DNA from 2 places in the Tatumella terrea genome. Region 1 is predicted to be linked to the other one. Evidence: predicted binding sites of a transcription regulator. Region 1 holds the regulator's gene; the other holds the start of a gene.
What was found. Region 1 encodes LexA, which represses DNA repair genes until DNA is damaged. Its sites were predicted from a motif close to TNCTGTATGTACATACAGNA; they were not measured.
Positions count from the first base shown of each region.

Region 1 (7,456 bases):
GAAAAAGCAGAGGCGGCCCGTCAGGCAGGGGCCTGGGCGACGATTAACTACCGCGAGGAAGATATTGCCGCCCGCCTGAGCGAACTGACTGACGGTCAGAAAGTGCCGGTCGTCTATGATTCGGTAGGGAAAGATACCTGGCAAGCCTCACTGGATTGTCTGCAACGCCGAGGCCTGATGGTCAGCTTTGGCAATGCCTCAGGTCCGGTGACCGGTGTGGACCTGGGGATCCTCACCCGCAAAGGCTCTTTGTTTGTCACCCGTCCGTCGTTGTTTGGTTACATTACCACGCCAGAGGAACTGGATGCTGCAAGCCACGAGCTCTTTACTCTGCTGGCCAGCGGAGCCATTAAGACGGAGGTCCCGGAAAACCAGAAGTTTGCTCTGAAAGATGCCGCCCTTGCCCATCAGCAACTGGAAAGCCGTGCTACCCGTGGTTCCTGCCTGCTCATCCCCTGAACCGGGTCCCGTGTAATGCACAGAAAAGGGCTTCCCGCAGGAAGCCCTTATTTTTTTATTATTTTTGGTACTTGTGTAGGGACAGAGCGACAGCTATTCGCCAGAGCACACCGGTATCATCGCAGAACCGGTCTGCCGAAAATACGGGGTAATTCACATTTCCGCGGCCTGACGTCAGAAACTGAGTCCCGCCCCTGGTTGCCGTTTACCCGCGCCTGTTCATCCGGTTGATTTTAGCCATGGTTTTATCAAAGCGGCGTGTGACCGGAGACGACGATGGCGGCGCAATAAAGGTCTGATAGATCCAGGCGACCGCGACCGCCAGCAGTAACCAGGGGAGCAGTTTAATCGCCAGCAATAAGAAACCGGAGAACATCAGCAGCACTGCACCGGCAAATAACGCGATCAGTACGCCGATCACCGAGACGCCGGTCAGTAACAACACCACAAAAAAACCAATCACAAAGAAGAATTCCATGATACCTCTTCCATCACAGGAGAATAAGTTAGCGATAAACACGTCTGCTATGACCAATACAAGAATCATGCCATCCCGATAACTCAATGAATAACAATGAAATGTTGAAAAATTACTGCCCGCTGAAGGGGTGAAAAAAACCAGGAACTGGCGTAATTCGCGGTATGGAATATTACCGGGGGATCTCCCCGGCATCGGACTTAACGGGAAGCGACCAGTGACAGCGCCTGCTCTACCACCCGGACATCGGCCCCGGCTTTATGCGCATTTTCGCTCAGGTGACGGCGCCATTGACGGGCCCCCGGGATCCCCTGAAACAGCCCCAGCATATGGCGGGTAATGTGTCCCAGATACGTGCCCTGGCTCAGTTCTGCTTCTATATACGGATACATCGAGCGCACCACCTCAAACGGATCCGGACTGGCCGACGTGCTGCCGAAAATCTCACTGTCCACCTGAGCGAGGATCCCCGGGTTCTGGTAGGCTTCACGCCCCATCATCACCCCGTCCACATGTTGCAGGTGAGCTTTGGCTTCTTCCAGGGTCTTCACTCCGCCGTTAATCGCTATCGTCAGATGCGGGAAATCACGCTTTAACTGATAAACCCGCGGGTAATCCAGCGGCGGAACCTCACGGTTTTCTTTCGGGCTCAGGCCCGACAGCCAGGCTTTACGGGCATGGAGAGTGAAGGAGTCACATCCGCCCTGCTCTGCCACGGTACGGATAAAGTCGCACAGGAACGCGTAGCTGTCCTGCTCATCGATGCCGATACGGGTTTTCACTGTCACCGGGACCGACACCACATCACGCATCGCCTTAATGCAGTCCGCGACTAACGCCGCTTCCCCCATCAGGCAGGCACCGAAACGGCCATTCTGCACTCTGTCAGACGGGCAACCCACGTTCAGGTTGATTTCATCATAGCCCCGTTGCTCTGCCAGCCGGGCACATTGTGCCAGTGCCACAGGGTCACTGCCGCCCAGTTGTAACGCCACAGGATGTTCTGCGTCGTTATACGCCAGATAATCGCCTTTGCCATGAATGATTGCGCCCGTGGTTACCATCTCGGTATACAGCAACGTCTGGCCGGTCAGTTTACGGTGGAAATAGCGGCAATGACGATCGGTCCAGTCGAGCATCGGCGCGACGGAAAAACGCCCGGCAAGGTATTCAGGCGATACGGCCTGCGGTTGAGAGGTCTGGTGCAGGTTGGAGGTTTCTTTATTTTCGTGCATTTTTCTTTATATCATCAGGTAAAACAGCCCCCGTTCGCACCCGGGCGTGACAGGAAGGACTGAAAAAAGGGACAAAAGCATGCCCTACTATAGCATAGAAAAACGGCAGTCCGGGGGTGACCGCACAGCTTCCGCCATGTCACGGAATCAGGGCCCCCCGCCGGCAGGGACCGCTTTCCGTCGCCTGTCGCACTTCGCCATACAGGATCAGCATTAAAGCGCCAGCCATGCTAAGATAGCCCGTTACCGCAGACTATTCGTTGGAGAAAGCCATCATGCAACAGCAACTTCCCGCTCAGATTCTTGCCGAGGCACAGAGTCTCTGCCTGAAACGTGGGGTACGTATGACGCCCCAGCGCGCAGAAGTGTTACGTCTGATGGCCGAAGAACAGGGGGCCATCAGCGCCTATGATCTGCTGGATAAACTGCGCATCAGTGAGCCGCAGGCCAAGCCACCGACCGTCTATCGTGCGCTGGATTTTCTGCTGGAGCAGGGGTTTATTCACCGGGTCGCCTCTAATAACAGCTATGTGGTATGCCCGCACTTTGAACACCCGTCTCATACCTCGGTTATGCTGGTCTGCGATAACTGTGCATCGGTGAGCGAGCGTCATGCTGAAGGGGTGGAACATCTGATCGTCACCCAGGCAAAGCAGGCGGGCTTTCTGCTGCGCCACAGTGTGATTGAAGCCCATGGTCTGTGCGTGAAATGTGCTGAGATCGCGGCCTGTGATAATCAGGAACAGTGCCAGCACGACCACAGCAGCGAAGTTAAAAAACGGGCCGGCCGCTAATTTCCCCGGGGTTCAGTGACGGGTCAGTGATCAAACCAGGTTCCCCTGCGCTGATGCTGCTGCCAGCAATGCCAGAGTGTGATCCCCCGCAGTAGCATAAAGACACAGAGCGCCAGCCAAAGCCCGTGATTACCCAGCCAGGGAACACTGCACAATGTCAGGCCATAGCCTGCCGCGGCAATCGCCATACTGTTACGCATTTCCCGTCCGCGCGTGGCACCGATAAACAAACCATCCAGTAAATACCCGCCGACACCTGCCAGAGGCAGAATGACCTGCCAGATCAGATAATGGTCAGCCAACTGGCGAAGGGAAGGTAATGAGGTCATCATCTCAATGATGTATTGCCCGGCCAGCCCATACACCAGCGAAAAAAGCAGAGCGACAATACCGGCCTGACGGCAGGAGGCGTACCAGACTTCATGCAATTTTCCGGCTTCACGCGCCCCGTAGGCTTCTCCGGAAACCGCCTCCACCGCATAGGCAAATCCATCCAGCGCATAGGCGGTAAAAGTCAGGAACATCATCAGCAACGCATTCACCGCAACGACCTGAGCCCCCATCCGGGCACCGATGAAGGTCAGAGAAGCAAAGCAGATCTGCAGGAGTAAGCTCCGCAGAAGAATATCGCGGTTCAGGCCCAGCAAACGTCTGATATCGCCGCGCCAGCCTTCCAGCAGTAAACGGACAGACATCCTACGCCGCCGGAAAACCTGCAACACCAGTAGCACACCGACCAGCAGCGAGACATATTCAGAGATCACGGTAGCGGCCGCTGCTCCCCGGACTCCCAGATGCAGGTGCAGAACAAACCACACCTCCAGCAAAATATTCACCAGGTTACCGGCGACCAGCAGGATCACCGGAGCCCTGGCATACTGAACACCCAGCAGCCAGCCAAGGATCACCAGATTCGCGAAGGTCGCTGGCGCACTGAGCCAGCGCGTACGGATAAAAACACGTGCCTGTTCCAGCGTACCGGCATCACCGCCGATAAATCCGCTGGCCAGCTGGCTGACCGGGTCACGTACCACAATAAACAGAAGCCCGGCCGCCACACTCATGATCAGGGGCTGAGCCAGGGCTTTGGCGAGGGCTGCTGAATCGCCGGCTCCCCATGCCTGAGCCGTCATCCCCGTGGTACTCATACGCAGGAAAAGCAGCAGCATAAACAGGAAGCTGGTGACCGTGGTGCCGATAGCCACCCCGCCCAGATAGATAGCACTGTCCAGGTGTCCGATCACCGCGGTATCCACCAGTCCCAGCAACGGAACCGTAATGTTGGATAACACCATCGGTAATGCCAGTCGCCAGAGTTTTTTATCGGTGGTATTCAAAAAAGACATGGGTTTTCCTGACAGAGCGCAGTGTCTCCGCCGGACGGGAGAGGATTTCCGGCGGACAAACGCCGGTTGCGGCAGCAGCCGATCAGCGTACTGTAATAAGGTGCAGGGTGAATCTTAACAACCGGAAGTCAGATCTCCCGGTCGCCGGCTGACGGACAACGGCCCGTCAGTTACAGCCATTCTCCGTTGCGGATAATACCGACCGCCAGTCCTTCAACCGTCAGGCTCTGTTCGCGGACATCTACCACAATCGGAGAGAATTCGCTGTTCTCAGGTAATAACTGTACCGTATTCCCCTGTTTTTTCCAGCGTTTCACCGTGACTTCGTCATCGATTCTGGCGACCACCACCTGCCCGTTACGGACATCCTGGGTTTTATGGACCGCCAGCAGATCACCGTCCATGATACCGATATCTTTCATCGACATCCCGCTGACGCGCAGCAGAAAATCGGCACCCGGCTTAAACAGTCCCGGATCGACCTGATAGTGGCTTTCTATATGTTGCTGGGCCAGCAGAGGTTCACCGGCGGCAACCCGGCCGATCAGCGGCAGACCTTCCGGCGTTTCTTCTTCCATCAGCAGGCGGATGCCCCGTGAGGCACCGGACACGATTTCAATAACACCTTTACGTGCCAGAGCTTTCAGGTGTTCTTCTGCCGCATTCGGGGAGCGAAAACCGAGGCGGGCAGCGATTTCCGCACGTGTCGGCGGCATACCCGTCTGTTGAATATGGTCGCGAATCAGGTCATAGACCTGCTGCTGCCTGCTGGTTAATGCTTTCATCCCGCCCCCTGGTTGTTTATACAGTCGCTGTGAGTATATACAGGTCTTTCATAAATGAAAACCAAAAACCGTCATAAAACAAACAACTGTCGGTCATTATCCCGCCAGCGACCACCATTGCCAGAGCACTGTTCCCCAGACAAACACCGCCAGCAGGATCGCCAGCAATACGGCGGCCGATCCCAGGTCTTTCGCCCGGCCGGATAAGGGGTGTATTTCCGGGCCAAGACGATCAACCACGGCTTCTATCGCGCTGTTGATAATTTCGATGATCATAATCAGTACGACCGATCCAATCAGCAGAATGCGTGAAACTGCATCCACATCCAGACAGCCGGCAATTACTATTGCCACGATAGTCACTACGGTTTCCTGGCGGAAGGCCGCCTCATGCCGCCAGGCGGCCCGCAGCCCCTGCCATGAATAGCCGGTGGCCTTCACCAGCCGCCGCCATCCCGTTGTCCTTCCTGCCATCGGCCGTTCTCCTGTTAATTTTCAATAGTGCACCTGGCCACAGATCTTCTTTGCAGTTTCTGGTATGATTGCGCCGCTTTGCTATCAAAAGAGGCTCCGGATTTATCTATGTCAGGCTGGCGTAAACTTTATTATAAATTACTAAGTATTCCATTATCTTTGCTGGTAAAGAGCAAGGTGATCCCGGGCGATCCTGTGACCGAACTCGGTCTGGACCCTACCCGCCCTATTATCTATGTATTTCCGTATGATTCCAAAGCAGATCTGCTGGCACTCCGTACCGAATGCCTGAAGCATGATCTGCCCGACCCGTTAGAACCTCTGGAAATCGACGGCAGTCTGCTACCGCGTCATGTGTTTATTCATGACGGTCCGCGGTTATTACCTTATTTCACCCCGAATCAGGAAACCGTGAAGATTTTCCACGATTACCTGGATCTGCACAGGAACAATCCGGCGCTGGATGTCCAGCTGGTGCCAGTATCGGTGATGTTTGGCCGGGCTCCGGGCAAAGAGACACAGGGGACGCAGGCACCTTTACTCCGTGAACTCAACGGGTTACAGAAATTCTGCGCCATTCTCTGGCTGGGACGGGATAGCTTTATCCGCTTCTCCCCTAAAATGTCCTTACGCCAGATGGCCGATGAGCACGGCACCGACCAGTCGATAGCCCAGAAGCTGTCACGGGTGGCTCATATTCATTTTTCCCGCCAGCGTCTGGCTGCCGTCGGCCCGCGTCTGCCGGCCCGCCAGGACCTGTTCAACAAGCTGCTGCAATCCAAAGCGATTGCGAAAGCTGTTGAGGACGAGGCCCGCAGTAAGAAAATCTCTCACGAGATGGCCCGGAAAAATGCCGTCGCTATGATGGAAGAAATCGCGGCGGACTTCAGCTACGAAGCTATCCGCATTACCGACCGCGTCATGGGCTGGCTGTGGAGCCGGTTATATAAAGGGATCAATGTCAGCGGGGGCGAACGTATCCGCCAGCTAGCCCAGGACGGCCATGAGCTGGTCTATGTGCCCTGCCATCGCAGTCATATGGATTATCTGCTGCTCTCTTATGTGCTCTATCATCAGGGACTGGTTCCTCCGCATATCGCGGCCGGTATCAACCTGAACTTCTGGCCTGCCGGACCGATTTTCCGTCATCTCGGGGCGTTCTTCATCCGACGGACCTTTAAAGGTAATAAGCTTTATTCCACCGTTTTCCGTGAATATCTGGGTGAACTGTTCAGCCGTGGTTACTCGGTTGAATATTTTGTCGAAGGTGGCCGTTCCCGTACCGGGCGTCTGCTCGACCCGAAAACCGGGACACTGACGATGACCCTGCAGGCAATGTTACGCGGCGGGAATCGTCCTATCACCCTGGTACCTATCTATATCGGTTACGAGCATGTGATGGAAGTGGCCACTTACGCTAAAGAGCTGCGCGGTGCCACCAAAGAGAAAGAGAGTCTGCTGCAGATGCTGCGCGGGCTCCGTAAGCTGCGTAACCTCGGTCAGGGTTATGTGAACTTTGGTGAACCTCTGCCGCTGGTCAGTTACCTGAATACCCATGTTCCTGAGTGGCGTGATTCTATCGACCCGATAGAATCACAGCGTCCGGCATGGATGACCCCGGTCGTCAATGATGTCGCACAACAGATTATGGTCCGTATTAATAACGCCGGTGCCGCGAATGCCATGAACCTCTGTGTCACGGCATTACTGGCATCACCACAACGCTCGCTGACGCGTGAACAATTGCTTGAGCAGTTGACCTGTTATACCGGTCTGTTGCGTAATGTTCCGTACTCCGAAGGCAGTACTGTGCCGGATATGAGCGTTGAGGCCCTGCTTGATCACGCGATGAGCATGAATAAGTTCACCACCGAGCAGGATAATA
Region 1 is NZ_BAAAFX010000002.1:29,128-36,583, reverse strand. It holds gene ABD035_RS00195 (quinone oxidoreductase) at 1-459, shown strand, start outside; gene pspG (envelope stress response protein PspG) at 665-937, opposite strand; gene dusA (tRNA dihydrouridine(20/20a) synthase DusA) at 1,138-2,172, opposite strand; gene zur (zinc uptake transcriptional repressor Zur) at 2,448-2,966, shown strand; gene dinF (MATE family efflux transporter DinF) at 2,990-4,312, opposite strand; gene lexA (transcriptional repressor LexA) at 4,483-5,097, opposite strand; gene ABD035_RS00165 (diacylglycerol kinase) at 5,194-5,571, opposite strand; gene plsB (glycerol-3-phosphate 1-O-acyltransferase PlsB) at 5,680-7,456, shown strand, end outside.

Region 2 (7,456 bases), on a different contig from region 1:
GCCACCGGCCCCAGGGACTCAAACGCCGCCAGGATGCAAAAAGTGAACAGTGCCAGCCAGGTGGGGTCGGCAGACGCGGAGTTGAGCAGCAGGGAACCCAGTCCCAGTATCAGGCAGACAGTCAGCCCGGTAATGAACATCAACAGGCTCTGCGATGCGGCGTTAAGCGACTGCTGTTGCCGTTCGGCCTGATAAATAGACTGTCCGGTGGCCGTCAGTTGTTGTTGCCAGCGTTGAGTGTGCTGATAAATCTTCAGTTCCGCCATACTGCTTAGCCAGCGGGTCAGTTGCCGGCGGTAACTGGCCTGTGTCAGCGCCATTGCCTCACCGGAACCTTTACCCAGGTGGTAAAAGAGGGGAGGGAGTAATAATAACGTCAGCAGCATCACCAGGCCCGCGACCAGTGCCAGCGGCAGGTTCAGGAAACTCAGTCCGAAGGTAACCACGATAATGACACATAACGCCCCGGCGAGGGGGGATAGCACCCGCAGATAGAGATGGTCCAGGTGGTCAACGTCTGCAACAAAGCGGTTCAGTAAATCGCCCTGATTAAACGGTAACAGCCCGGCAGGGGAGAGTGGGAACAGCTTACTGAACGTGTAAACGCGAAGATGCTGCAGTACGCGGAATGTGCCGTCGTGACTGACCAGTCGCTCGAAGTAGCGTGCCACGGTGCGGATAATGGCAGCTCCCCTGACACCGGCCGCGGGCAACATATAGTTAAAACTGTATAGTCCGGCCGTCCCGGCGACCGCCGAAGCGGCCAGGAACCAGCCGGACAGCGTCAGTAAACTGATACTTGCCAGTAATGTCAGCAGAGCCAGCACCAGACCCAGCCCGAGCAAAAAGCCATGGCGTTTCCAGAGGCGTAAAAACGGCAGTAAAGTTTTCATAGCGTTATCTCCCCGTGACGCTGAGCTAACATGTCCCGGAACGGCCCCGGTGTCACGGCGAGCGCCTGCCAGCCGCCTTTCTGAATAATTTTTCCGCCCGCCATCATCCAGATCTCGTCCCAGTCCTGTACTCCTTCGGGCTGGTGAGTGATCATCAGTGTCGTCTGCTGTAAGGAGGCTTCCGTGAGTGCATGCATCACATGTTGCTCGCTTTGTCTGTCCAGACTGGCGGTTGGTTCATCCAGCAGCAGCAGTGCTGAAGGCAGTAACAGGGCCCTGGCAACCGCAACACGCTGGGCCTGGCCGACTGATAACCGGACGGCATCATCGCCGGCAGGAGTATCAATCCCCTCAGGCAGGTCGGCGATAAATTCATTGATTCCACTGCATTCCAGCACCCGTTGAAACTGCTGCCTGTCACAGGGGCGATCCAGGGTGATGTTATCGCGCAGGGTCTCTGCCGGCAGCCGCGGGTTCTGCCCGACCCAGGCCAGTTGTTGCTGCCAGTGATCCGGGCGAATATCCCGTAATTCTGTGCCGTCGACAGTGAGAGACCCCTGGTAAGGAAGAAAGCCCAGTATGACATTGATCAGCGATGTTTTACCGGCACCACTCACCCCGGCCAGCACAACGCGCTTGCCTGCCGGCAGAATAAAATTGAGCGGCCCGGTTAACGGTTCTCCTGTAGCTGTCATAGCAATCAGATCACGTGCGACCAGGGTACAGGGCCCGGACCTGTCCGGGGTCAGTGTTCCGGTGCTCTGGCTGGCCGCTTCAGTGTCACTGAGGAAGGCCTCCAGCTGTTCGGCAGCGCCGATAGCCTGAGCTTTGGCATGGTAAAAATTCCCCAAATCCCGCAAAGGCTGGAAGAACTCCGGCGCCAGGATCAATGCCAGGAAACCGGCAAACAAGGTGACGCCACGGTGATAATCACCAAAATGCAGTACCCCCAGATAGGAGAAGCCGAAATAGACAGCCACCACGGCGATGGAAATGGCCGCGAAAAACTCCAGTACTGCCGAAGACAGAAATGCCAGCCGCAGGACTTCCATGGTACGCAGACGAAATTGCCCTGTACTGTCGGCGATAGCCGCCTGTTCTGCCCGACCCCGGTGAAACAGGCGGAGTGTTTCCAGCCCGCGCAGGCGGTCAAGGAAGTCTCCGCTGAGACGGGCGAGGGCCTGGAAGTTTCTGCGGTTGGCTTCTGCCGCCCCCATACCGACCATGGCCATAAATAACGGGATCAGTGGCGCGGTACAGAACAGGATCAACGCCGCAGCCCAGTTAAGGGGTAACAGCGTGATCAGGATCAGCACGGGGATCAATGTTGCCAGGCTCATCTGTGGCAGATAACGTGCATAGTAATCCTGCATATTATCAATTTGTTCCTGCAACAGGGTGGTCCAGCTACCGACGGCCCGGCTCGTCGTTCCGGCAGGGCCCCGGGCCTCCAGACGTAAAATAATCTGCTGGCGGATAGCCTCGCGGATGACGCTTCCGGCACGGAAACCCGCCATTTCCCGCAGGTAATGCAACAGGCTTCGCCCGGCAAAGCAGGCCGCCAGCGCAACCAGCAAGCCTGGCGTATCACTGGCAGGGTGATGACTGATAATAAAATTCTGCAATATGCGGGCGATGATCCCGGCCTGCGTGATAATCAGGAGTGCACTGAAGACACCGGTAATAACCGAAAGGCGTAACCAGCGGCGTCCGTAATGGCGCTGTTCTTTCAGCCAGCGTACTAAATACTGTTGACGGGATTTATTCATGGAATTCTGCAAAGTGAATGTCAGACACCAGAGGTGTAAAGTAATACCCCTTATAAAAGTGCAGGTACTTTAGCATGCGGAACAGTAAAAAGGCGACAGTTTCGCTGTCGCCTTAGGAAATCATTCAGTGTTCAGGGAAGAACTAGGCGTCTGTGCCGAGACCGTCTAAATAACGTTCTGCATCCAGCGCTGCCATACAACCGGTACCTGCAGAGGTGATTGCCTGACGGTAGGTATGGTCCATCACATCACCGGCGGCAAAGACTCCCGGGATACTGGTCTGAGTTGCATTGCCCTGCAGACCGGACTGTACCACGATATAACCGTTGTTCAGTTCAAGCTGGTCAGCAAAAATAGCGGTGTTCGGGCTATGCCCGATGGCAATAAATACCCCGGCCACGTCGATCTGCTCAGCTTCAGCATTATCCCCTGTCGGACGCAGACGTGCTCCGGTCACTCCCATCTCATCCCCGGTAACTTCTTCCAGGGTACGATTAGTGTGCAGAACGATATTGCCGCTGGCGACTTTTTCCATCAGCCGGTCAATAAGGATTTTTTCGGCACGGAAGGTGTCACGACGATGGATAAGATGAACCTCAGAGGCGATATTCGCCAGGTAGAGGGCCTCTTCGACGGCCGTGTTCCCGCCACCGACTACAGCTACTTTTTGCTTACGATAAAAGAAACCGTCGCAGGTCGCACAGGCGGAGACACCTTTGCCTTTAAACGCTTCTTCCGAAGGTAAGCCAATATAACGTGCCGATGCGCCGGTGGCGATAATCAGCGCATCCGCGGTGTATTCACCACTGTCCCCGACAAGACGGAACGGGCGTTGTTTCAGGTCGACGGTGTGGATATGGTCGTGAACGATTTCGGTATTAAATTTTACCGCATGTTCATGCATACGCTCCATGAGTCCGGGCCCGGTCAGCCCCTCAGGATCACCCGGCCAGTTTTCTACCTCTGTCGTGGTGGTCAGTTGCCCGCCTTTTTCTACCCCGGTAATCAGTACCGGATTAAGGTTTGCACGCGCAGCATAGACAGCTGCGGTGTAACCGGCAGGGCCGGAACCCAGGATCAGAAGTTTACTGTGTTTGGCCATGCTTTTTTCCTCAATAAAACAAACCGCTGACAAATATCTGCTGATTGTAGGCAAACGCGGCGACGAAAAAAAGAGTCCGGTCGCTGAGATTAGCGATTAATGTGAACGTCGAAACTAATCACTCTCTGTAAAGGTCACCCAAAGGGATCAGTCTGGCGTGTGACGGGAGTTGAAATGGCTGAAATTACTGGCTGAAAATTTATATTCACCGCAGACGGCGGAATGTTGTACTGAAATTGGATGTTTTACTTTGACAATCGCCTGTTGTTTTGCGAAAACATGAGGTGAGACAAATAAAGTTCAGCGAACAGGAACCCGCGCAGGCCGCAGCTTCTGAGCGCAGGATAAATAAACCTGAGTTGTTTTTGGGCTGTTTCATCGTGGACAGACAGTGAAATGTACCGAAAACAGCAAATATACAGGCATTGTTTCAATATAACTCAGGCCCTTCGCCGGTGACAGGTGGAAGGGCAGGTAGTCTTGGGAAGGAAATGAAGAGAGAAAATAATAATGACAGATAATAAGAAACGCCCTGGCAAAGATCTGGACCGCATCGACAGAAATATCCTCAACGAATTGCAAAAAGATGGCCGTATTTCTAATGTCGAGCTCTCCAAACGGGTAGGGTTGTCTCCGACGCCCTGCCTTGAGCGTGTCCGCCGTCTGGAGCGTCAGGGGTTCATTCTGGGGTATACCGCACTGCTTAATCCGCACTATCTGGACGCATCACTGCTGGTTTTTGTTGAGATTACTCTGAATCGTGGCACGCCTGATGTGTTCGAGCAATTTAACACCGCCGTCCAGAAACTTGAGGAAACTCAGGAGTGTCACCTGGTTTCCGGCGATTTTGACTATTTGCTGAAAACGCGCGTGCCGGATATGTCCGCATACCGTAAGCTGCTGGGGGAAACCTTGTTACGCCTGCCAGGTGTTAACGATACCCGCACCTATGTAGTGATGGAAGAAGTAAAACAGAGTAACCGGTTAGTGATTAAAACTCGCTAAATCAGGCAGGTGCAAAACCTGTGGCAATTAGGTACACTCCTGTGAATTCATACAGGAACAGTGCTGACTGATGGTGCTGTTCCTCTCTTTAGTTGACAGGCACCTGGAGAGTTCTCTTGAGCCAGGAATATACAGAAGATAAAGATGTATCTTTAACGCCACTGAGTAGTGGACGACGGCTGCTGGAAGCATTACTGATTCTGGTGGCACTTTTTGCCGTGTATTTGATGGTCTCGCTGGTCAGTTTCAATCCCTCTGACCCGAGCTGGTCACAAACGGCCTGGCATGAGCCTATCCATAATCTGGGTGGCCGGCCGGGGGCCTGGATGGCGGATACCCTGTTATTTATCTTCGGGGTGATGGCCTACGCCATTCCGGTAGTGATCATTGGCTTATGCTGGATTACCTTCCGCCATCGTAACAGCAAAGAATTCATCGACTGCTTCTCTATCGGCCTGCGTCTGATAGGTGTGCTGGCCCTGGTGGTCACCACCTGTGGTCTGGCAGCAATCAATGCTGATGATATCTGGTACTTTGCGTCCGGAGGCGTGATTGGCAGCCTGGTCAGTAGTGCAATGGCCCCGTATCTTAACCAGATGACCGGAACGCTGGTCCTGCTGTTTGTCTGGGCCGCCGGGATCACCCTCTATACCGGGTGGTCATGGCTGACGATTGCTGAGAAGATCGGCGGGGTCATCATGTCCGTTCTGACCTTCGCGAGCAACCGCTCCCGGGGGGATGATCGCTGGCACGATGAAGACGAGGACGAAGACGAGGCGATTGCCCCGGTGTCCCGTAAAGAGACGGCGCAGGATGTCACTGAAGACGCTCCTCTGTTCCGCTCCAAAGCCTCTCCGGCCGCCGGATCGCCTGCGCACGGTAATACAGTCTCTCAGTCACAGGATGATGAACATGATCCGCTGTTTTCAACGCCGGTTTCTGCGTCGGAAACGGATGACAATGACCCCTTATTTACCTCTTCTGCCTTCTCCCCAGTGACGGAGGAGGAAGAAAATGATCCGCTATTCAGTGCACCCGTCGCCGGGGCTGGACCGATCATCCAATCTCCTGCCGCGCGGCAACCTGCACCGGAGTCATCCACAAGGCCGGAAAACAGTCCTGAACCTGTCGTCGCTGCCGATGCCTACAGGGCACCTGCTCAGGTGAAAGCCACGCAGGCCGCAGAGCCACCACTTTACCGCTTCGATGTGCCGGATACGGTGGCATCTCAGCCGACACCAGCAGCTTCTCCGTCTGCGGCACCCCAAGCCTCCGGGGTTACTCCACAGGTTCAGACAACCCGGCCTGATCCTCAGCGGCCGCCGGCAGTTACCCCTCAGGCACCGGTTGCGGCGGCGACGCCTGCCGCAGTCAATGCTCAGACCGTGGCTGCCACTGTAGTGAAACCGGCAGGGCAGTCGCCATTTGCTGTGGCCGCCAGTATGGGTAAATTACAGCCCCCTGCGACGGTGACAGAATCAGCGCAACGAAGTGCTAACCCTCAGGTAAAACGCGGAGTCGGTGGGCCGGAACTGCCACGACCGAATCCTGTCCGTTTGCCGACCCGCCGCGAAATGGCCTCTTATGGCATTAAATTACCTTCACAACGGATGGCAGAAGAAAAAGCACGTGAAGAGGAATTACAGCGTCAGCTGAATGCGCAGATACCGGAGACAGACGAGCTTTCGTCCGAACAGAGTGAATTCGACCAGGCGGCGCTTCGCCAGGCTTTTACCGGGCAGCAAAAGGCGCGCTATGGCGAGGACCATGTCACTGCCACACCTGACGAAGAAGATGAACTGCAACAGGCGTTGCTGGCACGTCAATTCTCGGAGCAACAGCAGCAGCGGTATCAGACGCCGGCTGAGGATGCTACGCGGGTTAGTGCTGACCACGTTGTGGCCTCTGCGCCGCTCTCCTCAGAGGCTATTTCTGCGTTTGATTTTTCACCGATGGAAGAGCTGGTGGATGACAATCCGGCAGAGCCTCTGTTTACGATTGCACCGGGTGCGGAAACAGTGACCCCGCAGCCGCCGGAGCAGGCACCGTATTCTGCCGCAGGGAGTAACTCTGCGCAGTCTCCGCAGACGTCAGGCACAACAGCTCAGCCAGGGCACTCACCCTACGCAGCCCCGCAGGCATCGGAGCAGGCACCGTATTCTGCCGCAGGGAGTAACTCTGCGCAGTATCCGCAGACGTCAGGCACAACGGCTCAGCCAGGGTATTCGCAATACGCAGCCCCGCACACACCGGAGCAGGCACCGTATTCTGCCGCAGAGGGTAACTCTGAGCAGTCTCCGCAGACGTCAGGCACAACGGCTCAGCCAGGGTATTCGCAATACGCAGCCCCGCAGGAAGCCGCTTCTCAACCGCCGGCTGCTCAGGAACAGCAGAGTCTGTTCCATCCGTTCCTGGTTCGCCATGAACAGCCATTGGAAAAACCGTCGACACCTCTTCCGACCATGGATTTACTGACACCACCTCCGGCGGAAGAAGAACCGGTTGATATGTTTGCTCTGGAACAAACGGGTAAACTGGTCGAGGCAAGACTGAATGACTTCAGAGTGAAAGCAGAAGTTGTCGGTATTTCACCGGGACCGGTGATCACCCGTTTCGAGCTGGATCTGGCTCCTGGCGTGAAAGCCGCCAGGATTTCTAATCTCTCACGTGACCTGGCCCGTTCGTTA
Region 2 is NZ_BAAAFX010000017.1:235,629-243,084, forward strand. It holds gene cydC (heme ABC transporter ATP-binding protein/permease CydC) at 1-893, opposite strand, end outside; gene cydD (heme ABC transporter permease/ATP-binding protein CydD) at 890-2,662, opposite strand; gene trxB (thioredoxin-disulfide reductase) at 2,805-3,764, opposite strand; gene lrp (leucine-responsive transcriptional regulator Lrp) at 4,275-4,769, shown strand; gene ABD035_RS13185 (DNA translocase FtsK 4TM domain-containing protein) at 4,886-7,456, shown strand, end outside.
Region 2: ABD035_RS13185 (DNA translocase FtsK 4TM domain-containing protein) is a predicted target of LexA. The motif match lies at 4,807-4,826, and genes of this name have one in related genera.